3 regions of the Pseudomonas sp. MPDS genome follow, and region 3 is predicted to be linked to each of the others. Evidence: predicted binding sites of a transcription regulator. Region 3 holds the regulator's gene; each other region holds the start of a gene.

Region 1 (10,127 bases), 1.4 Mb from region 3:
GCCTCAAAGCCTCCTGCAAGAAAGCAATCAGCACGGGTCTTCAACGTATTTAAAGAGCAAGGATAGATGTTTTTATCCGGAGCTGAGTGTCGAGCTAATGAGCCTTGTGATTTTAAGAAAGCTCCTATCGCTGATTTCTGATATTTGTGTGGATGAGAGGCAATATCGAGAAGTAAATTGTAAAGGTTGATAGTCGAATGAAGTTTTTTGTTCATATTGATTTTATCAGCTTGGTTACCAGCCTATAGGTAGTTACGTCGTCTATCTTGATAAAATGCGGCTCGACAGTTAGCGAGTGGTTTTCGATTAGTGTTTCCAAGTAGATTTCTACTTCTTGAGAATCCAGTATGGTAAATTCAGATGTTCCAAAATGTGAAAGTAGAGCTGCCGCGAGTTCATTGGATACCTCTTTATCGCCAGCCGCTAAGGAGTCTGCCAGATAAGCTGCTTTTACCCCGCGAAGTACTTCTCCAGGAGTGGCTTCAGTAATGTAATGATAGAGGTGTTCAAGATCCGCATGGCCCAAGAACCATCTTAATGTGTCGAGGCCACCAAATGAATTGCCCCAAAAAAATATCATCGAAAAGCCGCGCCTCAGTTGGTGCTGGCGGAAATAAAATCTTGATCCTTCGCTGTTTCGAGGTGCCTCAATGTAGTCGCAGAAAAAATCAATACTTCTATTGTAGGCAGGCGAATGTAAGCTCTTTTTTAGTCCTTTTGCATATCTGTCAGGCGGGGCGAACAAATATGTATACTCAATAATAAGTTTATTTTTGAGCAGCAGGCTTTGGAAGTTTTCCAATGTTTCAATAATGTGAACGCCGATACTTGGAATGGGTCTTTTTAAAATTTGTTTATTGGATAAAAATCCGGATTTTGCGTTAAAAAATATTAAATTTCGCTTTGAGTCATCAAGGCACTCAAACGGCATCAGGCTTTTAAGTTCCGATTGGCGCCGCGCCATCAGTAATCCGATGATCAATTGCGCTGCGCCATAATATACTCGTAACAGTTCCCACAGCCCCTCGTTACTGCGGAGCCTGTTAAAATACTCCTGAACTTTGTTTTCTCTAAGTTCTTTAGAGAGTTTTTTGCCAGCCAGCATCTTGGTGCTAAGACTCCAGCATTGGACTCCTAACCCAGCTAAACGAGGTGTGATAGCTTTGCGAACCCACCAATCCGAATCAGGATCGTTTACGCTCTCACCATACTTTGCTTGAGCAGCAATGACAGCAGAAGCAGATTGGAAAATGTCTTCTCCGTACTCGTAAATAAAATCGATAGCCTTCTGCAGCGCAGGTAATAGGATACTCGGCCTCAATGTCTTAAAACGCATGGTTTGCGCTAAATTTAGGTGCGCTTTCAAAGCACTCAAACTGAGCTTAGTAAAAGCATGACTGGGAATTTCAATTCCTAATTCTGGCAGTTTGTTTATCGCCATAAAAGTTGCATAATATTTGGTAAACTGTCGATCTGACATCGAGTCTTCATTTGCCGTACGAACGCCAACGACATTGTACTCAGTTGTCATCCCTGGATAAGGGGCCAGATTTAGCTCAGGTAAAGCACTTTTTATAGCGCCCCCCACAAGGGTATTTTTATAGATGTGTGATGCCAGTCGGGTGATGCTTACCGTTAACCTGTACCCCGAGCTGAGAATGGGGCTATAATAATCGTTCTCATGTAGCCATATTTTGACTTTAAGAGTTTCGCTTGGCGAAAGGCCATATGCTGTTTCATTTTGAATCATTAAAAAATAGAGATCGGGATTTTTTTCAGCGAAACGTGAGACAATCTGATCGCTACATTCACTGGATCTTCTTAGGAAATCGACCACAGTTTGTCGCCAGTTATAGACCCCTTCAGCAATTTTTTCCGAACTCGACAACTGATAAAAAACGCTGCGACATCGTTTTCTGTTAGAAGGTTTAATCCATGGCTAGCGAGCTTAAGGCGCGAACTGTTCAGCAAAAGGTAGTCAATGATGTTTATCGCTCTTCGCGTGTTAGCGTACGCGGTGATACTACCTGGTTTTACACCTTGATTTAAATTCTGGGTATTCTGAACGGTTATCCAGTTTTTGAATAATTTCAATAATTTTTTGTTTTTGGGGGCGGAAAGTTTAGACCCGTCCTCGAGCTCCACGTTGAAATTTACACAAAATCTATACCCGCGCGCGAAATCAAAGCACCATACGTTGGAATCAAAGTCCGAGGTCAACCATTCGCTTTCAAACCGAGTTTTCTGGGAGGGGAACATTTCTTCCAGAAAGGCCAACGCGTGAATATTTTCTTTCGCGTTCATTTAAATGGTTATCCCTAGTTTGTTTTTAGCGTTAGAGAGTGCAAGCTGAATGTCTGGTCGATCACTAAGGCACGAGTCAACGTGAGTGATTATTTTAGAGCTCAGATCTTTCCAAAGACTTGATTGTATATGGCTGCTAGATTTGTACCTTGAATCATTAAGCTTTAATAGTTCTTCAAAAATTTGTTCATTCAGTGATACCAATATAGAGCTGTCGGGCCGCACCTCGCTAAAGCGAGTGTTTGATTCCTCAGGGGGGAGTTGTATCGAGTGGTTTAATAAAAACTCCTCAACCTGTTCTAAGGTGTCAAAACCTGAAGCCTTCAGTTTGTATGGGCTCCCATCCATCGCTTCGATAATTATTCCTGCTTGAAAAATTCTAATCCATCGATCTTGAAAGAAATCCCAAATGGGTGCTGGGAGATAGCGCGCTAACAACGATGGATCAAATGATTTATGGCCAAGAGCTTCGGACATTTTTTTTGCGCTTTTTGATTCTAAATAGATCATTACTCCAGCGGTCGCGCGAATTGTGGAGAGATTAGCGCGTTGTGCGAGGTACGTAGCTTCAGCATGATCTAGGTTCGTGTATTTCTTTAAGCCGGATACCAGTCTTTCTATTGGGATGGGTGATGTGGTAACCGAAGCTAACTTTGGTCGCTGAAATTTGCCGAAGCTTCTAACTGCGGATAATAATAAATATCTGTAATTATCATCTCCAATAGATTGTAGGTATCGTCTGCCGTAGTCGGTGACGTCCATTATTTGTTGAACAAGATATGCACCGTACTCGCAAAGGCTAATAACCTGCTCAGCTTCACGGTGCCCTCTACGAAGTTTATATCCAACTAATTGATACCCGTTGTCGGTTGGGATGAATCCAATTTTTTTCCCATGCTCATCATATATCTCCAAGTTTTCCAAGAAACCAACGGTGATTTTTGGATACAGACTAACGAGTAGTAGACAGTGTGGGTACAATGAGCTTGTTGTTGCTAATCCTAGCTCATATGCTGTTTCTGCAAATGGCGGAGCAAAAATTTGGACGGCTCGCTCCATTATATATGAATAGGAGTGCTCTTCGATATTTCGTGCTGCATTAGCAAAGCACGCTGGATTATTCCGATCTCTCATCCATTGAATTTGGCCTCCCTCGTTTTCTCCAGATCCACCGATCCAGCGCAGTGTTCCATTCGGTGCTTCTCGCAATCGACGATTTAGTCTGGCATGCAGATCTGCGACTTCAGCTTTAGCCCAGGTTGTTAAGTCGTTCATGGATGAGTTTAGGCTGTCAAAGATGTGGTAGATAGCCGCTTGGTCGGTAATCTCTAGTGGAATATCGTGCAATAATTTTGAATGAACGAGTGTTCCGTCATTTCCAGTGCTGATTCTTGAAGCCGCGTCGGTATAAAGTCTCTTTGGTAACACGGGTAATCCAGCATACCCCCCGCTTAGTAGGGATGCTGGAATAAGTTGGTTGCGCACGAAAGCTGAGAATTGTACGTTCCAGGCCGATGCGATGGTGCTTAGTTTCTGTCCTTTTCCGCTATCATATGCTGTTGTAACGTAATACTTCACAAAACGATCCCAGAATTCGCTCATGAATACGTCTGAAGTTAAGTGTGTAGGTGTGATATCTGATGGTTGAGTCTCTATAAAATCTCCTAGATTCGATAGCATTGGCATTGCTCGATAACGCCTTCCTGATAGGAAGATATGAGTTTCAGAATAGAGTTTCCTTGTAAAGTCGGCACCAAGCTTTCGGTAAAACGCCCATAAGGGAAGAAAATGCATTCCTCCAGAAACATTCAGCAACGGCCATCCTCGCCAATATTCTATTTTTTTGGGGCATTGCTCTAAGCTATTCAGCACACTTATGTATTTGTTTATTGCTTCGATAGTCAAGGGAAATGAATACTCTTTCTTGCTGGGGTATTTCTCTGATAGGAAAGGAATTATTGATATGAAAAACTTCGCTCGTTGGGCGCGAAGTAGCGGAGTCGTTTCAATATGTTTTTCTGAATATAAAAAACCTAGGAAGCCTTCCGCCACCTTTCGGAATTTCGATTGCGATCGCGGAGTTGCCAGCTGACGGGTTATCTGGAGGTAGCACTCAAAACTTTTAAGCGTAATCTGCTTCACCGATGAACATAGCCGACCACGGCTCGACGTTGCGTCGGTAAATATTGCCCTTTGGTATTCATTCAGCTGCTCATACGGATAGTGATCATAGTGGACCCCATTTGAGAAGATTGGCAACGATTGTATGGACGGAAATGCCATGGTAAGCCCTGATCTGACGGTCTAAATTCGATTTTGACAACCAAACCTAAAAAGTCAAAATGGAAGTTCATCGAGAAACAGCACGCCATGGTGGGCGAGGGTGATCTCTCCCGGTTGCGGCTTTGAGCCGCCACCCACCAGCGCCGGGCCGGACGCCGAGTGATGCGGTTGACGAAACGGGCGCTGCGGCCAATGGCTCAACGGTACGCAACTGGCGACCGACTGAATCGCGGCGACCTCCAGGGCTTCACTTTCAGCCAGTGGCGGCAACAACCCCGGTAAACGACTCGCCAGCAATGTCTTGCCGGTGCCTGGTGGTCCGCTGAACAACAGGTTATGAGCTCCCGCAGCGGCGATCAGCAATGCGCGCTTGGCCCCGACCTGGCCTTGTACTTCATTCAAGTCAGGATAGGGCTTGCTCGCCGAGAGCAGCCCGTTGGAAACATAAGGCACCACCGGGGTATGGCCATTGAAGTGGGCTACCGCTTCGAGCAAATGGTCCACCGCGATCACCTTCAGCCCCGATGCCAGACAGGCTTCCTCGGCATTCGCTCGCGGCACCAGCAGCGTACGCCCGGCCTTGCGCGCCGCCAGCGCCGCGGGCAACACACCGCGCACCGGGCGCACCGCGCCGGACAACGCCAACTCCCCGAGACATTCCACATCGTCCAGCATCAGGGTTGGCACCTGTACGCTGGCCGCCAGGATCCCCAGGGCAATCGCCAGGTCGAACCGCCCGCCGTCCTTGGGCAGATCCGCCGGCGCCAGGTTCAGCGTGATGCGCCGCGCCGGGAAATTCAGGCCCGAATTGATGATCGCGCTGCGTACCCTGTCCTTGCTTTCCTTCACCGCCGCTTCAGGCAAGCCGACCATCGTCAGTGATGGCAAGCCATTGGCCAGATGGACTTCAACGGTAACGGCAGGAGCCTCCACCCCCACCTGGGCGCGGCTATGGACAATGGCGAGCGACATGCAATCGTTCCTTGAGTGAATAAGGGGCCGCGTCCTGCGGCTCTTGAAGGTTAGTCGTGGGATAGGCTTTCGGTGGGGCAATCGAAGGCGAAAATTTTGCCAGGATGTTGCGGTTACTAATGGCCGATCACCCCCGCGAACACGATGGCGATAGGGCGCGCGTTCGTTCAGCAGGGCTCTGCGGTCGTTTCACGGAGCCTTCGAAATGACCGCCCCAGCCCCTGCTAGACTCCGATTTGTCCAATCGGCATCTACGGCACAGGGAGTGAGTGGCCCATGAACGATCTGCTGGCTCTGTTAACCGACAAGCGCTTTATACCCCATGGGCATTGCTATATGTGGCGACCGGATTTGCTGTGGACCAATGTCATTGCCGATGGCTTGATCACCCTGTCCTACATCTCCATCCCCTTCACCCTTCTGTACTTTATCCACAAGCGCAAAGACGTGCCTTTTGACTGGATGCTGACGGCTTTTGGTGTGTTCATCCTGGCCTGCGGGACCAGCCATGTGATGGAAATCCTGACTATCTGGCAGCCCTACTATTGGCTGTCGGCGCTGGTTAAGGTAATCACTGCTATCGCCTCGGTGATTACTGCCATCCTGCTGGTTCGGCTAGTGCCTGCGGCCCTTAAGATCCCCAGCCCGCAGCAACTGGCCAGGGTCAATGACGAGTTGCGTGAGGCGCAGGCCGAACTGGTCACTACCGCGCGCCGGGCCGGTATGGCGGAAATCGCCACCAATGTGCTGCACAACGTGGGCAATGTACTCAATAGCGTCAATGTGTCAGCCCGACTCTTGTACGAGAAAGTGCACGCATCCAAGGGGCAGGGGGTGATCAGGGTTGCTGAATTGATGAAGGAGCATTCCGATGATCTCGGCGCCTTTATCAGCAGCGATCCGAAAGGTCGCGCGCTACCCGGCTATCTTGGCAAGTTGGCCGAAGCCCTGGCAGCCGAGCAGCGGAGCATGATCGATGAGTTGGTGCAGCTGACCAAGAGCATCGACCATATCAAGGAAATCGTCGCCACCCAGCAGTCCTATGCCGGTAACTCCAGCGTGCTGGAGCCGGGTTCGCTGCGAGAGCTGATCGAGGATGTGGTGCGCATCTGCGATGTGTCCCTGGCGCGTCATCATGTGACGCTGATCAAGGAGCTCGCCGATATTCCGATGATGTCGCTGGACAAGCACAAGGTGCTGCAAATACTGATCAATCTAATCAACAACGCCAAGCAGGCGCTTGATTCGGTGGCGGATCGACCGTCGCGCATTACCCTGCGTCTGAAGGCCACTGACGACAAGCATGTGCGGATCGAGGTCGAGGACAACGGCGAGGGTATCTCCAGGGACAATCTCACCCGGGTGTTCGAGCATGGTTTTACGACGCGCGCCGACGGTCACGGCTTTGGCCTGCACAGTTGTATTCTGGCTGCGCACGAGATGGGCGGCGAGCTGACGGTGCAGAGCGCGGGGCCGGGTAAGGGCGCGCTCTTTACCCTGGAGTTGCCGCTGGCGCTGGCCCAAGGTCAATCCCAGCGAGCCGCGTGTGGCTGACCTAGTCGGCTTGAGGCCTCGGCAAGAAAGCGTTGCAGGGGCAGGGGAGCGAGACAAAAAATCGCAGCCTTCAGCAGCTCCTGCTGGGGGATTTTATTCGGTAGGAGGATTTATCTTCGTCTCCAACTCCGCCACCTTCGCCTCCAGGCTCTCCAACCGCGCCCGGGTCCGGGCCAGTACGACCATCTGGCTGTCGAATTCTTCCCGGCTGACCAGATCCAGCTTGCTGAACCCGCTTTGTAGCAGGGCCTTGAACTGGCTTTCGATTTCGCTTTTGGGCAGGGGTGTGTCGCCGCTCAAGAGGCGGGAAGCGTGGCCGCTCAGGGCGTCGAGGAGGTCTTTGGGCGCAAGCATGGCAGGTGTCCTGAAAACGATGAGGGCAGTGTATCACGCAGCGTCTATATTCATTTGGCGAGCAAGGAGTGCACGCTTTTCGCGCACTGGACCGGGCATCGTCGCACTGATGTTGTGCGTATTGTTCCGGTTCGGGGTGCGGCGCGAGCCGGCACAGTGGGTAAGAGACTGAAATCAGAAGGTTTGGGCACAGATGGCAAGGTTTCTGCTTAGTGGCTGATGACCCATGCACTGATGCAGTCGCTGTGACGAATGCAGTGCAGCCGGCGAGGCGGGGAGCTTCGTCAGAGTGGTTAGCTGGCACCGGTCGGGCAACTTGGGCCGACGATGCGTTACAAAGCCAGGCACTGCGCTTAGACTTGAGTCGGGTTTGTTTTCCTGGGGCAAGTCCACCAATTCGGGAGAAAGTTTCATGAAGCTAGTCACTGCCATCATCAAGCCGTTCAAGTTGGACGACGTGCGCGAGTCGCTGTCCGAAATCGGCGTGCAGGGCATTACCGTTACTGAGGTCAAAGGCTTCGGTCGGCAGAAAGGTCACACCGAGCTGTATCGCGGCGCGGAATACGTGGTTGATTTCCTGCCCAAGGTGAAGATCGATGTCGCCATTGACGACAAGGATCTGGACCGGGTTATCGAGGCGATCACCAAGGCCGCCAATACCGGCAAGATTGGTGACGGCAAGATATTTGTGGTCAATCTGGAACAGGCTATTCGCATCCGTACCGGCGAAACCGATACCGACGCTATCTAAGCCGCCAAACCCAACGCCCCAGGAGAAAACAATATGACTCTGCGTAAATTCGCAGGGCTAGGAGCCCTGTTGTCCTTCGTAACGCCTGGCCTGGCCATGGCAGAAGAAGCGGCAGCCCCAGTCCTGAACTCCGGCGACACTGCCTGGATGCTCACTGCCACAATTCTTGTACTGTTCATGACTATTCCCGGCCTGGCGCTGTTCTACGGCGGTATGGTTCGGTCGAAAAACATTCTTTCCGTGATGATGCAATGCTTTGCCATTACCGGTCTGATCAGCATCCTGTGGGTCATTTATGGCTACAGCATTGCGTTCGACACCACGGGGATGGAGCAGGGCGTCGTCAACTTCAATTCGTTCGTCGGCGGTCTGAACAAGGCATTCCTGGCGGGCCTCACGCCTAGTAGCCTGACTGGCCTGTTCCCTGAAGCGGTGTTCATCACCTTCCAGATGACGTTCGCCATCATCACCCCGGCCCTGATCGTCGGCGCGTTCGCCGAGCGGATGAAGTTCTCCGCCATGCTGATCTTCATGGCCGTGTGGTTCACCCTGGTGTATGCACCGATTGCGCACATGGTCTGGTCCGGCAACGGCGGCCTGATGTGGGACTGGGGTGTGCTGGACTTCGCTGGCGGCACCGTGGTGCACATCAACGCCGGTATTGCTGGCCTGGTGGCGTGCCTGGTACTGGGTAAGCGCAAGGGCTTCCCGACTACCCCGATGGCACCGCATAACCTGGGTTACACCTTGATGGGTGCGGCCATGCTGTGGGTAGGCTGGTTCGGCTTCAACGCCGGTTCCGCCATCGCGGCCAACGGCACCGCCGGTATGGCAATGCTGGTTACCCAGATTGCAACCGCTGCTGCGGCGTTGGGCTGGATGTTCGCCGAGTGGATCACCCACGGTAAGCCAAGCGCACTGGGCATTGCCTCGGGTGTGGTGGCGGGTCTGGTGGCGATTACTCCGGCTGCCGGCACCGTGGGCCCGATGGGCGCCCTGGTCATCGGCTTGGCGGCGGGTGTGGTGTGCTTCTTCTGCGCCACTACCCTCAAGCGCAAAATGGGCTATGACGACTCCCTGGACGCCTTCGGCGTGCACGGCATTGGCGGTATCCTGGGCGCGATCCTGACCGGTGTGTTCGCAGCGCCGGCCCTGGGTGGCTTCGGCACCGTGACTGATATCGGCGCGCAAGTGTGGATTCAGCTCAAGGGTGTAGGCTTCACGGTGATCTACACCGCGATCGTCACCTTCATCATTCTCAAGGTCCTGGACGCCGTCATGGGTCTGCGTGTCTCCGAGGAAGAAGAAGCGGTCGGCCTGGACCTGGCCCAGCACAACGAGCGTGGCTACAATCTGTAAGTACACGCAATAAAAAATGCCCGGTTCGCCGGGCATTTTTTTGTCTGGAGTTTGTCATTGCTCACAGGATGTGTCGGTTTTTCCGACGTCTTTTGTTATGTACGCGACATGGGTTTTTCTACCGCCATCGGCTTACACCAAAGCAGGCGTATTAGGCCCTTTGTTTTTTCCCAGAGCGCGCTAGAATGCGCGCCGAACGTGCGGAGATCTGTATGTGGCAACAGACGCTGATAACCCTGCGGGCAAGGCCTCGGGGCTTTCATCTGGTAACGGACGAGTTGCTCGCCGGCCTGCCTGAACTCCGGGCATGTCGTGTCGGTCTGTTGCATCTGTGGCTGCAGCATACCTCGGCCTCGTTGACCATCAACGAGAACGCCGATCCGGCGGTGCGTCGAGACTTCGAACGATTTTTCAATCGGCTGATCCCACAAGGAACCGCCGATTATGAGCACAACGACGAAGGCCTGGACGACCTCCCGGCGCACTTCAAGGCCAGCGTGCTGGGGTGTCAGCTTAGTCTGCCGGTCACGGCGGGACGGTTGGCATTGGG
Region 2 (10,127 bases), 3.0 Mb from region 3:
ATCACAATCACCTGACCGACCATACCGGCGGTTTTCGGTGAAATCCGGTCGGCCAGCAGGCCCATGAACAAGCGCAGTACGGCACCGGCCAGGATCGGCGTAGCCACCATCAGGCCGCGTTGCTGGGTGGTCAGGTGCAGGTCGGCAGAGATCTGCACCGCCAGTGGACCGAGCAGGTACCAGACCATGAAACTCAGGTCGAAATAGAGGAAGGCCGCGAACAGTGTCGGGGTGTGGCCGGATTTCCAGAAGCTTGAATTCATCGCGCACCTCAGCTGTAAAAGTCTCGAGAAATGAGTCAGTGCCTTGAAGCAGTGCGCCGCCTGTGGCTGCACCACCGACCCCGGACTGTGGGATCAAAACAAAAAAACGCCGCAACCCGAATCGCCAGGGGGCGAGGAGGGTGTGCGACGTCTTTGTCGTAGGTGGGGCAACCGCCGTTGGTTACCTGTGGCTTTGCTAAAGCGAGAACTGTGCCAACAGGGGAGCAGTGTGAGACCTATCGCGAGCAGGCTCGCTCCCACAGTGGATCTTCAGTGGCCATGAAACCTGTGGGAGCGGGCCTGCTCCCACATTGGAGTTCCAGTGGCCACAGGATCTGTGGGAGCGAGCCTGCTCGCGATAGCGCCGGGCCAGGCGCTGCAAGGCTTTCAGCCGAGCAACTCATTCATCGCAATGATCTGCTCGGCCACCTGGATCAGCTTCTGCTGGCGACTCATGGCCTGGCGGCGCATCAGGGTGTAGGCCTGTTCTTCGTTGCATTCTTTCATCTTCATCAGCATGCCCTTGGCCAGTTCGATGCGTTTGCGTTCGGCCAGTTGCTGGTCCCGGGCCAGGAGCTGGGCGCGCAGGGCCTGGTCGCTTTCGAAGCGGGCCATGGCCACGTCGAGGATCGGTTGCAGGCGCGCGGCGTGGATGCCTTCGACGATGTAGGCGCTCACGCCCGACTTGATCGCCTGGCGCATTACATCCGGGTCGTGGGAGTCGGTAAACATGACGATCGGTCGTGGCTGGTCGCGGCTGACCAGCACCACTTGCTCCATGACATCGCGTCCGGGTGACTCGGTATCGATCAGGATCACGTCCGGACGCACTGTTTCGACGCGTGCCGGCAGGTCGATGGTCAATCCGGATTCATCGATGACTTCGAACCCGGCCTCAATCAGGGCCGCTTTGAGACGGCCGACTTTTTTCGCGGTGTCGTTGATCAGCAGGATACGCAGCATGGTCGTGGCTCCTGTCAGCGGCTGGCGAAGAGGGGAGCCGCATCGCTCAAAGCGTGCAGTTTGAAGCTTTTGGCATAAGCGGCCGGATCCGAGCCGTCCCAGATGGTGCCGTCGATCAATTGGCTGCTGCGCATGTCCTGGCGGGGGGCGGCGATGTCCAGTGCCGCGCAGGCTTGACGGTATAGCGTGAGCTGCTGGACTTGCTGTGCCACGGCCAGATAATCCGGGTCTTCACGCAACAGGCCCCAGCGGCGGAACTGGGTCATGAACCACATGCCATCGGACAGGTAGGGCAGGTTCACTTCGCCGTTGCCGTGGAAACGCATCGCGTGAGGGTCCTGCCAGCTGTTGCCCAGCCCGTCGGCGTAAATCCCTAACAGGCGCGGCTCGATGCAATCCAGCGGTGCGTCCAGGTATTCGGGGGCACTCAATAGTTGTGCGGTGCTGCGGCGGTTCTCGGTGCTTTGCTCAATGAAGCGACTGGCTTGCAGGATCGCCATCACCAGTGCGCGGGCGGTATTGGGGTATTGCTCGACGAATGCACGGGTGCAGCCGAGGACTTTTTCCGGGTGATCGGGCCAGATGGTTTGAGTCGTCGCCAGGGTGAAGCCCAGGTTCTGTTTGACCGCACTGGCGCACCACGGCTCGCCCACGCAGAACCCGTCGATCCGTCCGGCCTGCAGGTGGGCGATCATTTGCGGCGGCGGTACCACCACACTGTCGACATCCGACAGCGGATGGATGCCTTGAGCGGCGAGCCAGTAATAGAGCCACATGGCGTGGGTGCCAGTGGGGAAGGTCTGGGCGAAAGTCAGTTTCGGGCGAGTTTGGTGCACATGCTGTTCCAGTGCCTCAGGACTGGTCACGCCTTGGGCCTGCAAGCCATGGGAAAGGTTGATGCTCTGGCCGTTCTGGTTCAGCCCCATCAACACCGCCATGTCGGTCGGCGCGACCCCGCCGATGCCCAGGTGCACCGCGTAGATCAGGCCATACAGGCTGTGGGCGGCATCGATTTCACCACTGACCAGCTTGTCCCGCAGGTTGGCCCAGGACGCTTGGCGCTTGAGGTTCAAAGTCAGCCCGTAAGGCTGGGCAAAGCCCTGGGTGGCGGCCACCACCAGCGGCGCGCAGTCGCTCAAGGCCATGAAGCCAAGATTGATCGCGCTCTTTTCCGGGGCATCGCTGCCGTTGACCCAGGCCAGGGGGTTGGCTGGAACTTCATTCATCGCGCATCACCTTTCCACAAAAAAAGGCGCCGTATCCGGACGCTTGCAAGGCCGGATGACGACGCCGTTGTCCTTCAAATACAGTGTGGCACTCATTCCGTCGTTGGCATGGGTGCCGATGAACGCAAGTGGTGCAAGGCATATGCCATCGCCGCTGTTTTGTGCAGGCGCCTCGCGTGCGTCGTCGTAGCCCGGCTATAATCGCCGCCTCATTTCGTCGCCTGAGTCCAAGCCGCCCATGTACACCCTGGCCCGTGAACTGCTGTTCAAACTTTCCCCGGAAACCTCCCACGATCTGTCCCTGGACCTGATCGGTGCGGGTGGACGTTTGGGCCTCAATGGTCTGCTGTGCAAGGCGCCGGCTAAATTGCCGGTGAATGTGATGGGGCTTGAGTTCCCCAACCCGGTCGGGCTGGCGGCGGGCCTGGACAAGAATGGCGCGGCCATCGACGGTTTTGCCCAGTTGGGGTTCGGTTTCGTGGAAATCGGCACCGTTACCCCGCGTGCCCAGCCGGGCAACCCCAAGCCACGGATTTTCCGCCTGCCGCAAGCCGAGGCGATCATCAACCGCATGGGCTTTAACAACCTGGGCGTCGACCATTTGCTGGGGCGTGTGGCTGCCGCCAAGTACAAGGGCGTGCTGGGCATCAACATCGGCAAGAACTTCGACACACCGGTGGAGCGCGCGGTTGACGATTATCTGATCTGCCTGGACAAGGTCTACGCCCACGCCAGTTATGTGACCGTCAACGTCAGTTCCCCGAACACTCCGGGGCTGCGCAGCCTGCAATTTGGTGATTCGCTCAAGCAACTGCTGGCTGACCTGGCTCGACGTCGCGCCGAATTGGCGGTGATCCATGGCAAGCATGTGCCACTGGCCATCAAGATCGCCCCGGACATGACCGACGAAGAGACCGCACAGGTGGCCCAGGCCCTGATCGACACCGGAATGGACGCGGTGATTGCCACCAACACGACGCTGGGTCGCGAAGGCGTCGAAGGGGTGGAACACGCCGACGAGGCGGGCGGGCTGTCCGGTGCGCCGGTGCGGGACAAGAGCACCCATACCGTGAAAGTGCTGGCCGCCGAACTGGCGGGGCGCTTGCCGATCATCGCGGCGGGTGGCATCACCGAGGGCAAGCATGCTGCCGAAAAAATCAGCGCAGGCGCGAGCCTGGTGCAGATTTATTCGGGCTTTATCTATAAGGGGCCGGCGTTGATTCGGGAATCGGTGGATGCGATTGCTGCACTGCGTTGATTCTCAAGGTGCAACGCGATTCAACTGTGGCGAGGGGATTTATCCCCGCTGGGGCGCGAAGCGGCCCCAAACAGCTCACTCGTTAAACCTGACACTCTGAGGGGCTGCTGCGCAGCCCAGCGGGGATAAATCCCCTCGCCACAACTGTATTCACAGCCCAGCTTTTTGCAGTGTTCATGAAACCCAGGCATTAAAAAGGGCTCCTCGAAGGAGCCCCCTGGGCCGAAGCCCGCCGTCCGGATGGGACGTGCGTGGTTAAATCGATGTGAGTATCAAATTGTCGAGTTCTTGAGTGTTAAGCCCTGTGTCAGCCGACGGCGTGAAGTTCGTTGAGTCTATGGATACCCGCAGTGCCGGTCATACCGTCCCAGTTGTCGCCGCGTCCTTCTCGCCAGCCATTGATCCAGGCTTGACGTACCGACGGTAGAGTAAAGGGGCAAAGCTCACGGGATTTACCACCAACGCCATATTGGTAACCGCGTAAAAATGCTCTTTCCAACGGATCACGCTTAAGTCTTCTCATAGGGTGTTGCCCTCACTTGTTGACTGTTGCTTAGCGTCGACCTCTATCGAGGCCGGGGCAGAATCATTCTGCCGTTGGTGGCTCGTTGCCGGCGTGACGAGCCGAGGTGTTGACGCCGTTGCGACGTCAACCTGTGTTGAGTTCTAACCAAAGCGTCACATGGATGGAATGATCGTTTTGTCATAAGCACGTAACAATAAAGATGTTAGGGCGATAAGTAACATGATGTTCGTCACCCGCTTTCAGGCAAGACCCCTGTATGATCGGCCCTGCATCGAAGGGTGCAGCCCTCAGGCGAATGAGAATGTCCCCCCGTTGCACTCGGGTACTATTCGACGAAAGGGTCGAGTTTTCACAATTTGTTGCACAGAATTTTTTATCTGCCCTCGCCTCTAAGCTCTTTTAACCTGAGCGGCGAGGGCGGCACGGCACACTTTCGTGCCACACGGGTGCTCTTGAGAAAAGCACCTGATTGAACCCGGCCCGGCAATGCGTTGCCCGGTCCACTTAGCCAAAGGCTCTGGAAATCCCATGTCCGATCGTTTCGAACTCTTCCTCACTTGCCCCAAAGGTCTTGAAGGCCTGCTGATCGAGGAAGCCGTCGGGCTTGGCCTTGAAGAGGCGCGTGAGCACACCTCGGCCGTGCGCGGCATGGCCGACATGGAAACGGCTTATCGCCTGTGCCTGTGGTCGCGCCTGGCCAACCGCGTATTGCTGGTGCTCAAGCGCTTCCCGATGAAGGATGCCGAAGACTTGTACCACGGCGTGCTGGATGTGGATTGGCAAGACCACATGCTCGCCGATGGCACCCTGGCGGTGGAGTTCAGCGGCCACGGCTCGGGTATCGACAACACCCACTTCGGCGCCTTGAAGGTCAAGGACGCCATTGTCGACAAGCTGCGTACCCCGACAGGCGAGCGGCCATCCATCGACAAGCTCAACCCGGACCTGCGCATCCACCTGCGCCTGGACCGCGGCGAAGCGATCCTTTCCCTGGACCTTTCTGGCCACAGCCTGCACCAGCGCGGCTATCGCCTGCAGCAAGGCGCCGCGCCCCTGAAAGAAAACCTCGCCGCGGCCATCCTGATCCGTGCCGGCTGGCCGCGTATTGCCGCTGAAGGCGGGGCGTTGGCTGACCCGATGTGCGGCGTCGGTACCTTCCTGGTGGAAGCCGGCATGATCGCCGCCGACATGGCGCCGAACCTGCGTCGCCAGCAGTGGGGTTTTACCGCCTGGCTCGGCCATGTGCCGGCGTTGTGGAAGAAGCTCCACGAAGAAGCCACCGAGCGTGCCGCTGCCGGCCTGGCCAAGCCACCATTGTGGATTCGCGGCTACGAAGCCGACCCACGGCTGATCCAGCCGGGCCGCAACAACGTTGAGCGGGCGGGCCTGAGCGAGTGGATCAAGATTTATCAGGGGGAAGTCGCCACGTTCGAACCCCGCCCGGACCAGAACCAGAAAGGCCTGGTGATCTGCAACCCGCCGTACGGCGAGCGTCTGGGCGACGAAGCCAGCTTGCTCTATCTCTATCAGAACCTCGGCGAGCGCCTGCGCCAGGCCTGCCTGAACTGGGAGGCCGCAGTGTTCACCGGCGCGCCGGACCTGGGCAAGCGCATGGGCATTCGCAGTCACAAGCAGTATTCGTTCTGGAACGGCGCCTTGCCGTGCAAATTGCTGCTGATCAAGGTCCTGCCCGATCAGTTCGTCACCGGCGAGCGTCGTACCCCGGAACAGCGCCAGGCCGAGCGTGAGCTGGCTGAGTACGATCAGGCGCCGGAAGTACCGCAAGAGCGCCAGTACAACAAGAACGGTAACCCGATCAAGCCGGCTCCGGCTCCGGCTCCTGTGGTCGAGCAGGCCCGTTTGAGCGAAGGCGGGCAGATGTTCGCCAATCGCCTGCAAAAAAACCTCAAGCTGCTGAGTAAATGGGCCAAGCGTGAAGGCGTGGACTGCTACCGGGTCTACGATGCCGACATGCCGGAATACTCCATGGCCATCGACCTGTACCACGATTGGGTTCACGTCCAGGAATACGTCGCGCCAAAATCCATCGACCCGGAAAAGGCCTCGGCCCGGCTGTTCGACGCCCTGGCGGCGATTCCCCAGGCACTGAACGTTGACAAGAGCCGAGTGGTGATCAAGCGTCGCGAGCGGCAGAGCGGCACCAAGCAGTACGAGCGCCAGAGCACCCAAGGCAAGTTCACCGAGGTCAACGAAGGCGGCGTGAAGCTGCTGGTCAACCTCACCGACTACCTGGACACCGGGCTGTTTCTCGACCACCGGCCGATGCGCCTGCGGATCCAGAAAGAGGCGGCCGGCAAGCGCTTCCTCAATCTGTTCTGCTACACCGCGACCGCCAGTGTCCACGCTGCCAAGGGCGGTGCGCGCAGCACCACCAGTGTCGACCTGTCGAAAACCTACCTGGACTGGGCGCGGCGCAACCTGTCGCTCAATGGTTTTTCGGACAAGAACCGCTTGGAGCAGGGCGACGTGATGGCTTGGCTTGAAGCCAGTCGTGACGAATACGACCTGATCTTCATCGATCCGCCGACATTCTCCAATTCCAAGCGCATGGAAGGGGTGTTTGACGTGCAGCGCGACCACGTCCAACTGCTGGACCTGGCCATGGCCCGCCTGGCGCCGGGTGGTGTGCTGTACTTCTCCAACAACTTCCGCAAGTTCCAGCTCGAGGACAATCTGGCGGAGCGTTACGCGGTGGAGGAAATCACCGCCAAGACCATCGATCCGGATTTTGCCCGCAATGGCAAGATTCACCGTGCCTGGAAAATCATGGCCCGCTGACCTATAGCCGATTGGATCCATGGAAGCCTTGAAACTCAAGGCTTTCAGGCGTTTTTGTGCTGGTCAAAGTGATGGCTAATAGCTATAACTTAAGCCTGTGGACAGGGCAGTACCTACTGCCTGCCCCTTTCTGAGTTGTATTTATGGCATTGCATCAGGTACGCCCCAGAATCCTGGGTTTTATCAGCGAAGATGTGTCGGCCTGGCTGGTGGCTTCGCTGGTGCTGCTGGCCGGTGCGTTCCTGACCGGTTTGCTGACCTGGGCGATGGCCAATCTGTTTGACCAGCAATTGCGCCAGCGCTTTGAACTGCAAGCCGATGAACGCTTTAGCCGCATCGAGGAACGTTTTCAGGACCAGGAGCAACGTCTCGACAGCCTGAGGCGTTTCTTTGCCAACTCGGCCGGGGTTTCCGAGAGGGAATTCCATGGCTATGCCGAAGCGTTGCTGCGGCGCACCCAGGCGTTCGCCTGGGCGCCTCGGGTGCTGCGCGACGAACGATCATCGTTCGAACAACAAGCCCGCACCGAGGGGGGCGATACGTTTTCCATCCGTGAGCCCGACGACTCCGGTGGCTTGCGTCTGGCCGCCGAACGGGACGAATACGTGCCGGTGTTGTACCTCCAGAGTCAACCTTCCTTCAAGGCTCCACGGGGCTTGGACCTGCTCGCCCAGCCCTTGCGCCGTGCCACCCTTGAGCGCGCTCGCCATCGGGAGACCATAGTGGTATCGCAACCTTTGGACCTGGCGGGAGAGGCCGCCACCGCCACCCGCGGGGTGTTGCTGGTCGCGCCGGTCTCCAAGGCGTGGTCCAAGGAACCTTTCGGTTACGTCGTGGCTGCCGTCAGCATGCGCCAACTGGTGGGTGATGGCCTGCCGGCGCCCGGTCAGGACAACCTTTCGATGCGGGTCATGGACCTGTCCACGGACGATCGGGAGGAAGTGCTGTTCGAGTCACTCGATCCACCGGGCGAAAGTGACTTGTCGGCGACCCGCCTGTTGCGCCTGGCCGATCGTGACTATCGGATAGAGTTGCGGCCCAGTCACATGTTCCTGTCCACCAACCCTTCCTCGGTGGCCAGCCTGGTGGTATTGGGGGGCTTGCTCAGCCTGCTCCTCAGTGCGCTGCTGTATGTGCTGGTCAGCCAGCGACAGCGGGCCCTGCAGTTGGTCGAGCTGCGGACCCGAGAGCTGCGCGAGCGTGAGCAGGAACTGCGGGGCACTCATGGTCAGTTGCGTGGTGTGCTGAATGCCGCGACCCAGGTTGCGATCATCGCCACGGATCTTCGCGGGGTGATCACCACGTTCAATGCGGGCGCCGAGCAGATGCTTGGCTACGACAGCGGCGAGGTTCTGCACTGCATGACCCTCGAAAGCCTTCACTTGCCGCGCGAGCTCCAGGCCCGGGCCGTACAACTTGCTGCGCGTTATGGCAAACCGATTCCCACGTGCCACGCAATGTTGGTCGAGGGCGGCGAACAGGGTGGCCAGCAGGCCCGGGAATGGACTCTGGTGCGCCGCGATGGCAGCCATCTGACCGTGAACATGCTGGCGACACCGATGCTCGATGATCAGGGGCTGTGGGTCGGGCATCTGGCGATCTGCATCGACATCACCGAACGCAAGCGCGTTCATGAGGCCTTGGCCGCCCGGGACCTGTTGCTGAAAAAGCTCAGTGCCCACGTGCCTGGGGGCATCTACCAGTTCAAGATGGATTTCAATGGGCGTTTCAGCGTGATTTATGCCAGTGATGGCATTCGCGATATCTATGAACTGGAGCCCGAGACACTGGTGCGCAACGCCGAATCGATTTTCTCGCGCATCCATCCGCTGGACAGTGCGCGCGTGCGCAGATCGATCCGCACTTCGGCCGACACCCTGAGCCCATGGCGCGAGGAGTATCGCCTGCAGCTGCCGCAGCGGGGGTTGCGTTGGGTGCGCGGCGAGGCCACGCCTGAGGAGCTGCCAGGCGGCGGGGTGTTGTGGCACGGTTATATTTCCGACATTTCCGATCTCAAGCGGGTGGAAGAAGAACTGCGAGCCTTGTCAGTGACCGACGCCCTGACAGGTATTCGCAACCGGCGCTATTTCCAGGAGCGCCTGACCACGGAGATGGCGCGGGTGGAGCGGGGCACCGGCGAGTTGGCGGTCATCATGCTCGACATCGATCACTTCAAGCGCATCAACGATCAGCATGGTCATGCAGTGGGCGATCGGGTGTTGCAGGCGGTTTGCCAGCGCATCACCCAGCGGCTGCGACGTACCGACGTGTTCTGTCGGCTGGGCGGTGAAGAGTTCGTGGTGTTATGCCCGGACACCGACGGCGAAAGTGCCCAGGCCTTGGCCACAGGGTTGTGGGAAGGGCTGCGCAGCGCGCCGATCGAGGACGTGGGTGTCATCACGGCCAGCTTCGGTATCGCCACCTGGCGGGTCGGGGAGGGGGCGGATGCGCTGCTGCTGCGGGCCGACTCGGGGGTGTACGCGGCCAAGCAGGCCGGACGGGATCGGGTTGAGGTGCAGTTGGGGTAGGCGTTCGCGCCGGTGATCGATGTGGGAGCGAGCCTGCTCGCGATAACGGTGTGCCATTCAACATCGCTGTTCACTGGCTGACGCATCGCGAGCAGACTCGCTCCCACATTCAATTTGGTACGGGTTTAGAGCACCGAAGCCGTCTGCGGCAGTTTCGGCTGGCGGTACAGGTCCAGCAGTACCTGGTCCAGCACCGACGAAGCGCCCCATGGCCGCGGATCGTTGAGAATCGCCACGACGGCCCAGGTGTTGCCGTTGATGTCACGGCTGTAGCCCGCGATGGCGCGAACGGTGTTCAGGGTGCCGGTCTTGACGTGGGCTTCGCCGGCCATGGCGGTGGTCTTGAGACGTTTGCGCATGGTGCCGTCGGTGCCGGCGATGGGCATCGAACTGATGAATTCGGCGGAGTACGGGCTGCGCCACGCGGCTTGCAGCATTGCCGCCATTTCCCGGGCACTCACCCTTTCGGCGCGGGACAGGCCGGAGCCGTTTTCCATGACCAGGTGCGGCGCGGTGATGCCTTTCCTGGCCAGCCACTGGCGTACCACCCGCTGTGCCGCTTTG
Region 3 (10,127 bases):
CAACCGGGTGGTAGTGTCCTGGATGATTTCATGGGCCGAAGGCGCGGCCACGGCGTTGGCCATCAGCGGCAGCGCCGCGAGCAGCACCAACAGGCTACGTCGCAAGATAGAGATCATTCAAAAGCTCCTCATTTGGCGTCTTTGCTAACGGTATTGAGCAGGAATTTACCGATCAGGTCCTCAAGCACCAGCGACGACTGCGTATCGTGGATGGTCCCGCCATCCTTGAGCAAAGCTTCTTCACCGCCAACGCTGATACCGATGTATTTCTCGCCCAGCAGCCCAGCAGTGAGGATCGATGCAGTGGAGTCAGTCGGCAGGTTATCCACGCGCTTTTCCAGCTGCAGCGTCACCCGACCGGTGAAACTGTCGCGGTCCAGATCGATTGCCGTGACCTTGCCGATGGTTACACCAGCCATGGTCACTTTGGCTCTGACCGTCAAACCGGCGATATTGTCAAAATAAGCATAAAGTTTATAAGTGTCGGTGCTTGCGGTCGGCGCCAGGCCACTGACCCGCAGGGCCAACAACAGCAAAGCCAGGATGCCAGCCAGCAAGAAAAGGCCGACACCGATTTCCAGGGTGCGGTTTTGCATCAGAAATCTCCAAACATCAAGGCGGTCAGAATAAAGTCAAGGCCCAGGACCGCCAGCGAGGCGTACACCACGGTCTTGGTTGTGGCACGGCTGATCCCCTCTGACGTGGGCTCACAGTCATAGCCTTGAAACACGGCGATCCAGGTCACCACGAAAGCGAATACGGCACTTTTGATAACGCCGTTGAGCACGTCGTCGAGAAAATCGACACTGTTCTGCATGTTGGACCAGTAGGAACCTTCATAGACCCCCAGCCAGTCTACAGCCACCCACGAGCCGCCCCAGATCCCCACGACGCTGAAAATGATCGCCAGCACCGGCAGGGAAATGAAACCGGCCCACAGGCGCGGGGCAATGATGTACTTGAGCGGGTCGACACCGATCATTTCCAGACTGGACAACTGTTCGGTGGACTTCATGTTACCGATTTCGGCCGTCAGCGCCGAACCGGCACGCCCGGCAAACAGCAGCGCGGTCACCACAGGTCCCAGCTCACGCAACAATGTCAGCGCGACCATCTGTCCAACCGCCTGCTCCGAACCGTAGCTGGACAAGATGTTGAACCCCTGCAGCGCCAGGACCATACCGATGAAGATCCCGGAGACCACGATGATCACCAGGGACATCACGCCCACCGAGTGCAGTTGCTTCACCAGCAGCCCAAACCCGCCACCCGTCGTGTTGCGCCCCAGCAGGGCATGCATCAGAAACAGCGAGGAACGGCCCAGCACTGCCACCACATCGATGCCGGAACGACCAAACAGGCGAACTCTTTCTATCAGTGATTTCTTGCGCATCAGCGCTTCCCCAGCAGATCGGTGCGGTAATCCGTGGCCGGAAAATGGAACGCCACAGGCCCGTCCGGATCACCCTTCATGAATTGACGAATGCGCGGGCTGTCCGAGGCCTTCAATTCCTGGGGCGTACCCTGCCCCAGCACCTGGCCATCGCCGATCACGTAGATGTAGTCCGCAATGCTCGCGGTTTCGGCCAGGTCGTGGGACACCACAATACTGGTAATACCCAGCGCATCGTTGAGCAGACGGATCAGGCGCACCAGCACGCCCATGGCGATCGGGTCCTGGCCGACGAAGGGTTCGTCATACATGAGGATCTTCGGATCAAGGGCAATCGCCCGGGCCAGAGCGACGCGGCGCTTCATGCCACCGGACAGTTCGTCCGGCATCAAGTCCAGGGCACCCCGCAGCCCGACCGCCTGCAATTTGAGCAGGACGATGTCGCGAATCATCTCTTCCGGCAGGTCGGTATGGACCCGCAAGGGGAACGCCACATTCTCGAACACGTCGAGATCGGTGAACAGGGCCCCGCTCTGGAACAGCACGCCCATGTGCTTGCGCGCATCGAACAGATCGCTGCGCGACAGCTTTGGAAGATTCTGCCCATTGACCCAGACTTCGCCGGCACTGGGGCGCAACTGTGCACCCATCAGCCGCAACAGCGTGGTCTTGCCGCACCCGGAAGGCCCCATGATGCCGGTGACCTTGCCACGGGGAATGCGGATATCGATGTCATTGAAAATGCTGCGCGCCCCTCGCTTGAAGGACAATCCCTTCAGCTCGACCGCGTAGGCGTTGTCGGCACTCATCTAAACTCCTTGCGATGCAGCCTCACATCCGAATGCCCTGGCCAACCGACAAACGCCGGACTGCCGGGCACCCGAACCGGCGGCGAACTATATCACTGCAACACCCAAGCGCCCAAGGCCCAAGCCCGCGCCCGTTCAGTCCGGATACCGCTAAAAGAAGAGACTTTGTATCAAGCCATGTGAATCGCTCGAACAAAGCATGACGAACTAACGTGAGGGAATTGTTCATTGCCGCTATAATCGCCGCCTTTTCATCGAGCCATGCGATCTCTGACATGAACCAAACCAGCGACCTGATTCAATCGGCACAACGTACCATCCGCCTCGAGCTCGAAGCCGTACAAGGCTTGCTGCCCCATATCGACGCTGATTTCGTACGTGCCTGCGAGATGATTCTGGCCAGCAAGGGTCGGGTGGTCGTGGTCGGCATGGGAAAATCCGGACACATCGGCAACAAGATCGCCGCCACCCTGGCCAGCACCGGCACTCCGGCATTTTTTGTCCACCCGGCCGAAGCCAGCCACGGTGACATGGGCATGATCACCCGGGAAGACATCATCCTGGCCCTGTCCAACTCTGGCTCGACCAATGAGATCATCACCCTGCTGCCGCTGATCAAGCGCCTGGGGATCCAACTGATCAGTGTCACTGGCAATCCGGATTCGCCCCTGGCCAAAGCCGCCGAGGTCAATCTCAATGTTCATGTCGAGCACGAAGCCTGCCCGTTGAACCTGGCGCCGACCTCTTCCACCACCGCCACCCTGGTCATGGGTGATGCCCTGGCCGTGGCGTTGCTGGAAGCCAGGGGGTTTACCGCTGAAGACTTCGCGTTCTCCCACCCCGGCGGCGCCCTGGGCCGTCGCCTGCTGTTGAAAGTGGAAAACGTGATGCACGCAGGTCAGGAGCTGCCACAGGTGCCACGCGGCACGCTGCTCAAGGATGCACTCATGGAAATGACCCGCAAGGGTCTGGGCATGACGGTCATTCTCGAAACTGACGGCAAACTCGCCGGGATCTTCACCGACGGCGACCTGCGTCGCACCCTGGACCACTCGATCGACATTCACAGTGCGACCATCGAGCAGGTCATGACCCCCCACGGCAAGACTGCCCGCGCCGAGATGCTCGCCGCCGAGGCCTTGAAAATCATGGAAGACCATAAGATCAGCGCCCTGGTGGTGGTCGACGACGAAGACCGCCCAGTGGGCGCCCTGAACATGCACGACTTGCTGCGTGCGGGAGTCATGTAAATGAACACAGACCTGCTGCAACGTGGCAAAGCGATCAAACTGGCCGTGTTCGACGTGGACGGCGTCCTGACCGACGGCCGCCTTTATTTCCTCGAAGACGGCAGCGAATTCAAGACCTTCAACACCCTCGACGGCCAGGGCATCAAGATGCTGATGGCCGCCGGCGTGCAGACCGCCATCATCAGTGGCCGCAAGACCCCAGTGGTCGAGCGGCGCGCGAAGAACCTCGGCATCCCCCACCTGTATCAGGGACGAGAAGATAAACTGGTGGTGCTGGACGAGCTTCTGGGGCAACTCAACCTAAGCTATGAACAGGTCGCCTACCTCGGTGACGACCTGCCGGACCTGCCGGTGATTCGTCGGGTCGGCCTGGGCATGGCGGTGGCAAACGCGGCCGGCTTCGTGCGCGAGCACGCCCACGGCATCACCACGGCGCGAGGCGGCGAAGGGGCCGCTCGTGAATTCTGTGAACTGATCCTGCGCGCCCAAGGCCGCCTCGAGGCGGCCAACGCCGCGTATCTGTGAGCCATTTATGCTAAGCAAGAAAATTCGCACCATCGTGGTGTTCGGCTGCATCGCAGCGATTTTCGCGGCGGTCGGCTATTGGAACATCAGCCCGGAACGCTTCCTCGACCGCCCTGCGGTCAAGGTCCAGGAAAATGATATCGACTGGTATGCGACCAACACGCATACCCTGCAATACCTGCCCGATGGCAAAGTGCAGTATGAAATGACGTCCGACAAAGTCGACCACGTCAAGGCCAGCGAAATCACACTGGTCACCAAGCCAGACCTGAATATGTTCAGGGGCACCGAGTTTCCGTGGCACGTGCAGAGCGAACGCGCCGAGGTCAATCCCGACGGCACCGAAGTGGAACTGATTGATTCGGTACGCATCGCCCGGACCGATGAGAAGAACCGTACGACCATCATTACCAGCAGTCGTATGACAGTCTTCCCGCAGCGAGAATATGCGCAGACCGAGCAACCCGTTAGAATCGACGGCGCCGGTGGTGTGTCGACCGGCACGGGAATGAAAGCGTATTTGAAGGAAAGCAGGATACACCTGCTATCGAACGTAAGAGGACAGTATGAAGCTCGCTAAAACCCTCCCTATTTTGCTCAGTCTGGGCGCAGCACTGGGAAGCGCGAGCGCCTGGGCCCTCCCCACCGACCGCGACCAGCCTATCCGCATCCAGGCCGACGACGCCCAACTGGACGACAAGAACGGTGTAGCCACCTATAAAGGTGACGTGATCATCACCCAGGGTTCGATGAAGGTCACCGGCAACACCGTGACCATCACCCGCACCCAGTCCGGCGACATCGACGTCGTCACCTCGGTGGGCAACCTGGCCTACTTCGAGCAGATGCAAACCGCGGGCGACACCAAGCCGGTTCAAGGCTACGGGGTAACCATTCAGTACCACGCCGCCAAAGACCGCGTGGTGCTGATCGATCGCGCCAAGGTCATCGACAAGGACGGCAACACCACCCAGGGCGAGAAAATCGTCTACGACACGAACAAAAAGCTGGCCAGCGCCGGTCGCGCCACTGGCAGCAAGGTCACCGAGCAGCGTCCACGGATCGACATGGTCATCCAGCCGAAAAAGAAAACCGACGAGCAGAAGGCCCAGTAATGGCAACTCTGAAAGCTCAGCACCTGGCCAAGAGCTACAAGAGCCGCCAAGTCGTGCGTGATGTCAGCCTGTCCATCGACAGCGGCCAGATCGTCGGCCTGCTCGGCCCCAACGGCGCGGGCAAGACCACCTGCTTCTACATGATCGTCGGCCTGGTTCAGGCCGATCAAGGCCGCGTCCTGATCGACGACCTGGACGTCAGCCACCAGCCGATGCATGGCCGGGCGAAGGCCGGTATCGGCTATCTGCCGCAAGAAGCGTCGATCTTCCGCAAACTGTCGGTTGCCGACAACATCATGGCGATCCTCGAGACCCGCAAGGAACTCGACAAAGCCGGTCGCCGCCAGGAACTGGAAAGCCTGCTGCAGGAATTCCACATCAGCCACATCCGCGACAACCTGGGCATGAGCCTGTCCGGTGGCGAACGGCGCCGCGTGGAAATCGCTCGCGCCCTGGCCACCGCACCGAAATTCATCCTGCTGGACGAACCATTCGCTGGCGTGGACCCGATTTCGGTCGGCGACATCAAGCAGATCATCCACCATCTCAAGGCCAAGGGCATCGGCGTATTGATCACCGACCACAACGTTCGCGAGACGCTGGATATCTGTGAAACCGCCTATATCGTCAATGATGGCCAGTTGATTGCCGAAGGCGACTCCGCGACCATCCTGGCCAATGAACTGGTCAAGGAAGTGTATTTGGGCCATGAGTTCCGCCTGTAAGCGAAAAGTGTCTGGTCAATCACCTCGGCGTCGCTAATTTTATTACGTGACGCCCTAGGCAAACACTTCAGTTTCAGGCATATAATTTGCTTAAGTTTGGCGCTTCGGCGCCCTGTAGTGGATGGCGCATGTGCGCCGGCGAATAAGGTGTTAAGCCCCAGCCATGAAACCATCGCTAGTCTTGAGAATGGGCCAGCAGCTGACGATGACACCGCAGCTGCAACAGGCCATCCGCCTGCTCCAATTGTCGACCCTGGACCTGCAACAGGAAATCCAGGAGGCCCTGGAGTCCAATCCGATGCTCGAACGCCAGGAAGAAGGCGACGACTTCGACAACACCGATCCGCTGGCCGATAACGTCGAGCAAAAGACCAACACCGAAATCCCGGAACCGTCCTATCAGGAAACCGCCCCGACGGTGGATAACCTTGAGGATGGCGAATGGAATGAACGCATCCCCAACGATCTGCCCGTGGATACTGCCTGGGAAGACGTCTACCAGACCAGCGCCAGCAGCCTGCCCAGCAGCGATGACGACGAGTGGGACTTCACTACCCGCACCTCCACCGGCGAAAGCCTGCAGAGCCACTTGCTGTGGCAACTGAACCTGGCGCCGATGTCCGATACCGATCGTCTGATTGCCGTGACCCTGATCGACTGCATCAACAATCAGGGCTACCTGGACGAGACGCTTGAAGAAATCCTCGAGGCCTTTGACCCCGAGCTGGACATTGAGCTGGACGAAATCGAAGCTGTCCTGCACCGCATCCAGCAGTTCGAACCCGCCGGCATCGGTGCTCGCAACCTGGGCGAGTGTCTGCTGTTGCAACTGCGTCAGTTACCCGCCAAGACGCCTTGGCTGGCCGAAGCCAAGCGACTGGTCACCGATTACATCGACTTGCTGGGCGGTCGCGACTACAGCCAGTTGATGCGTCGCATGAAGCTCAAGGAAGATGAACTGCGCCAGGTGATCGAGCTGGTCCAGAGCCTCAACCCGCGCCCAGGTTCACAGATCGAGTCCACCGAACCCGAATACGTGGTTCCCGATGTGATCGTGCGCAAGCACAACGACCGCTGGCTGGTGGAACTGAACCAGGAATCGGTGCCCAAGCTGCGGGTCAACGCCCAGTACGCCGGTTTCGTAAAGCGCGCGGACACCAGCGCCGACAACACCTTCATGCGCAACCAGTTGCAGGAAGCGCGCTGGTTCATCAAGAGCCTGCAAAGCCGCAACGAAACCCTGATGAAAGTAGCCACCCAGATCGTCGAGCATCAGCGCGGCTTCCTGGAGTACGGCGACGAAGCCATGAAGCCGTTGGTCCTGCACGACATTGCCGAGGCAGTGGGCATGCACGAGTCGACGATTTCGCGGGTGACCACCCAGAAATTCATGCATACCCCCCGGGGCATATATGAACTGAAATACTTTTTCTCCAGCCACGTCAGCACCTCCGAAGGCGGTGAATGCTCGTCCACAGCCATCCGCGCGATCATCAAAAAACTGGTGGCCGCGGAAAATCAGAAAAAGCCGTTGAGTGACAGCAAGATCGCTGGTTTACTGGAGGCACAAGGCATTCAGGTGGCCCGCCGTACCGTCGCCAAATACCGTGAATCCCTCGGGATCGCACCTTCGAGCGAACGCAAGCGGTTGATGTAACAGGCCACGCCACAGCGTTCCAGTGGCAGGCATTTCTGCCTGCCGCTTTATGCACTGGCAACGAAGGAGAAGCTGTATGCAAGTCAACATCAGTGGACACCAACTGGAAGTGACCGAACCTCTTCGCGAATACATCGGCGAAAAACTCGAACGATTGGAGAGGCATTTCGACAAGATCACCAACGTGCAAGTCACGATGAACGTCGAGAAGCTGCTGCAGAAAATCGAAGCCACGTTGCATATCCCCGGCGGAGAGGTGGTTGCCAATGCTGCGCATGAAGACATGTATGCCGCGATTGACCTGCTGACCGACAAGCTGGATCGCCAACTCAAAAAGCATAAGGAAAAGACCCAGAGCCTCCTCCAGGGCGCGACCGGTCGTTAACCCCCCTAATCCATGATCCGACTAGAATCCATCCTGACCCCCGGCCGTTCCCAGGTGAACGTGCCGGGTGGCAGTAAAAAGAAAGCCCTCGAACAAATTGCCAACCTGATCCACCGAGAGGTACCGGATCTGGAAATGCAGGATGTCTTCGAGGCCCTGTTTGCCCGTGAAAAACTGGGCTCCACCGGCTTTGGCAACGGTATCGCCATTCCCCATTGCCGCCTCAAGGCCTGTACAGCGCCGATCAGTGCGCTGCTGCACCTTGAAGCCCCCATAGATTTCGACGCCATCGACGGCGCACCGGTCGACCTGCTGTTTGTACTGCTGGTACCGGAAGCGGCGACCGATGCGCACCTTGAGCTGCTGCGCCAGATCGCCAGCATGCTGGACCGCAAGGAAGTGCGCGAGAAATTGCGCAGCGCGCCGAGCAACGAAGCCTTGTATCAGGTTGTCCTGGACGAGCAGAACGGTCATTAAACATGCGCATGATCATTGTCAGCGGACGCTCCGGCTCCGGTAAAAGCACGGCGCTTAACGTGCTTGAGGACAGCGGCTACTACTGCATCGACAACCTGCCGGCCGGCCTGCTGCCGGAACTGGCCGAGCGCGCCCTGATCCACACCGAACTGGCGCAACCGCTGGTGGCGGTCTCCATCGATGCACGTAATCTGCCGAGCCACCTGTCGCGGTTCCCGGAGCTGCTCGCGGAAGTGCGCAATCGGCACATCCAGTGCGATGTGCTGTATCTGGATGCCGATGAGGAGACGCTGCTCAAGCGTTTCTCCGAAACCCGTCGGCGTCATCCCCTGAGCAACGCAAGCCGCTCCCTGGCCGAAGCCATTCATGACGAGAGTCAGCTGCTGGGGCCGATCGCCGACCTGGCGGACCTGAAGGTCAATACCACCCACCTGAACCTGTATCAACTGCGCGACACCATCAAGTTGCGTCTGCTGAACCAGCCGGAGCCAGGCACGGCATTTCTGGTGGAGTCGTTCGGTTTCAAGCGCGGAATGCCGGTAGACGCCGACCTGGTGTTCGATGTGCGCTGCCTGCCCAATCCTTATTGGAAACCGGAGCTGCGCGAACAATCGGGGCTCGACCAGCCGGTGATCGACTACCTGGCCGCCCAGCCGGATGTCGAGGAAATGTACCAGGACATCTCCAGCTACCTGCTCAAATGGCTGCCGCGCTTTGCCGCGAGCAACCGCGCCTACGTCACGATTGCCATTGGCTGTACCGGTGGCCATCACCGCTCCGTCTACCTGACCGAACGATTGGGTCAGCTCCTGCAACAGTCCCTGAAGAACGTCCAGGTTCGCCACCGCGACCTCAGCTAAAGGATTCACATCGCGATGCCCGCTCTGGAAATTGAAATCATCAACAAGCTGGGCTTGCATGCCCGCGCGTCAGCCAAGTTCGTCGGTGTGGCAGGTCAGTTTCCTTGCGAGATACTCGTGGGCCGTGACCCCGAGAAAATGATCAATGGCAAAAGCATCATGGCCATGATGATGCTGGCAGCCGGCCAAGGCACCAAAATCCATCTGCGAACCGAAGGTGAACAGGAGCAGGAGGCGCTGGATGCGTTGGTGGGGCTGATCAACAACTACTTCGATGAAGGCGAATAGCCTTAAGCTCTGAAGCAGATTCATTGTGGCGAGGGGATTTATCCCGGCTGGGGTGCGAAGCAGCCCCAAAACCTGACACGGCGATGAGTCAGGCAGTTTGAATGGGGCGCTTCGCACCCCAACGGGGATAAATCCCCTCGCCACAAGGTTCCTCTAAATATAAAAAGGCGCGTCATCCACTTGGATGACGCGCCTTTTTTACTGCGCTGAAGGTCAGCTACCCGCTACCGTCATTCGCTCGATCAACACCGAGCCGGTGCGGATGTTGCTGCGCAGTTCCAGGTCGTTACCCACCGCCAGGATCTGCTTGAACATATCGCGCATGTTACCGGCGATGGTGACTTCCTGGACGGCAAACTGAATCTCGCCGTTCTCGACCCAGAACCCCGCCGCGCCGCGAGAATAGTCCCCGGTGACCATGTTCAGGCCATGCCCCATCAGTTCCGTCACCAGCAGGCCACGGCCCATGCGACGCAGCAAGGCTGCCTGGTCCTCTTCGCCATGGGTCACGAACAGGTTATGCACGCCACCGGCATTGGCGGTGCTGGGCATGCCAAGCTTGCGACCGGAATAGGTGCCGAGAATATAGGACACCAGTTCGCCATTCTCCACGAATGGCTTGGCGTAGGTGGCCAGGCCATCG

The links. Region 3 encodes sigma-54, which starts transcription at its own class of promoters, with help from an activator protein. Its sites were predicted from a motif close to ANTGGCATNNANNTTGCTNT; they were not measured.
Region 1: the regulator sigma-54 is predicted to act here: its motif matches at 7,660-7,679, upstream of glnK (P-II family nitrogen regulator).
Region 2: the regulator sigma-54 is predicted to act here: its motif matches at 2,583-2,602, upstream of HQ912_RS19020 (CmpA/NrtA family ABC transporter substrate-binding protein).

The regions. Positions count from the first base shown of each region.
Region 1 is NZ_CP054128.1:6,140,475-6,150,601, reverse strand. It holds gene HQ912_RS27365 (hypothetical protein) at 1-215, opposite strand, end outside; gene HQ912_RS27360 (hypothetical protein) at 212-1,837, opposite strand; gene HQ912_RS27355 (hypothetical protein) at 2,305-4,587, opposite strand; partial or broken gene HQ912_RS27350 (YifB family Mg chelatase-like AAA ATPase) at 4,648-5,559, opposite strand; gene HQ912_RS27345 (sensor histidine kinase) at 5,836-7,113, shown strand; gene HQ912_RS27340 (accessory factor UbiK family protein) at 7,207-7,467, opposite strand; gene glnK (P-II family nitrogen regulator) at 7,880-8,218, shown strand; gene HQ912_RS27330 (ammonium transporter) at 8,252-9,577, shown strand; gene HQ912_RS27325 (secondary thiamine-phosphate synthase enzyme YjbQ) at 9,790-10,127, shown strand, end outside.
Region 2 is NZ_CP054128.1:4,324,896-4,335,022, reverse strand. It holds gene HQ912_RS19030 (nitrate/nitrite transporter) at 1-263, opposite strand, end outside; gene HQ912_RS19025 (ANTAR domain-containing response regulator) at 651-1,226, opposite strand; gene HQ912_RS19020 (CmpA/NrtA family ABC transporter substrate-binding protein) at 1,241-2,452, opposite strand; gene HQ912_RS19015 (quinone-dependent dihydroorotate dehydrogenase) at 2,691-3,710, shown strand; gene rmf (ribosome modulation factor) at 4,018-4,233, opposite strand; gene rlmKL (bifunctional 23S rRNA (guanine(2069)-N(7))-methyltransferase RlmK/23S rRNA (guanine(2445)-N(2))-methyltransferase RlmL) at 4,765-7,035, shown strand; gene HQ912_RS19000 (GGDEF domain-containing protein) at 7,179-9,563, shown strand; gene dacB (D-alanyl-D-alanine carboxypeptidase/D-alanyl-D-alanine-endopeptidase) at 9,689-10,127, opposite strand, start outside.
Region 3 is NZ_CP054128.1:1,294,373-1,304,499, reverse strand. It holds gene HQ912_RS05640 (phospholipid-binding protein MlaC) at 1-117, opposite strand, end outside; gene mlaD (outer membrane lipid asymmetry maintenance protein MlaD) at 129-596, opposite strand; gene mlaE (lipid asymmetry maintenance ABC transporter permease subunit MlaE) at 596-1,393, opposite strand; gene HQ912_RS05625 (ATP-binding cassette domain-containing protein) at 1,393-2,202, opposite strand; gene HQ912_RS05620 (KpsF/GutQ family sugar-phosphate isomerase) at 2,478-3,452, shown strand; gene HQ912_RS05615 (KdsC family phosphatase) at 3,453-3,977, shown strand; gene lptC (LPS export ABC transporter periplasmic protein LptC) at 3,985-4,557, shown strand; gene lptA (lipopolysaccharide transport periplasmic protein LptA) at 4,544-5,092, shown strand; gene lptB (LPS export ABC transporter ATP-binding protein) at 5,092-5,817, shown strand; gene HQ912_RS05595 (RNA polymerase factor sigma-54) at 5,981-7,474, shown strand; gene hpf (ribosome hibernation-promoting factor, HPF/YfiA family) at 7,551-7,859, shown strand; gene ptsN (PTS IIA-like nitrogen regulatory protein PtsN) at 7,872-8,336, shown strand; gene rapZ (RNase adapter RapZ) at 8,339-9,196, shown strand; gene HQ912_RS05575 (HPr family phosphocarrier protein) at 9,212-9,484, shown strand; gene pmbA (metalloprotease PmbA) at 9,698-10,127, opposite strand, start outside.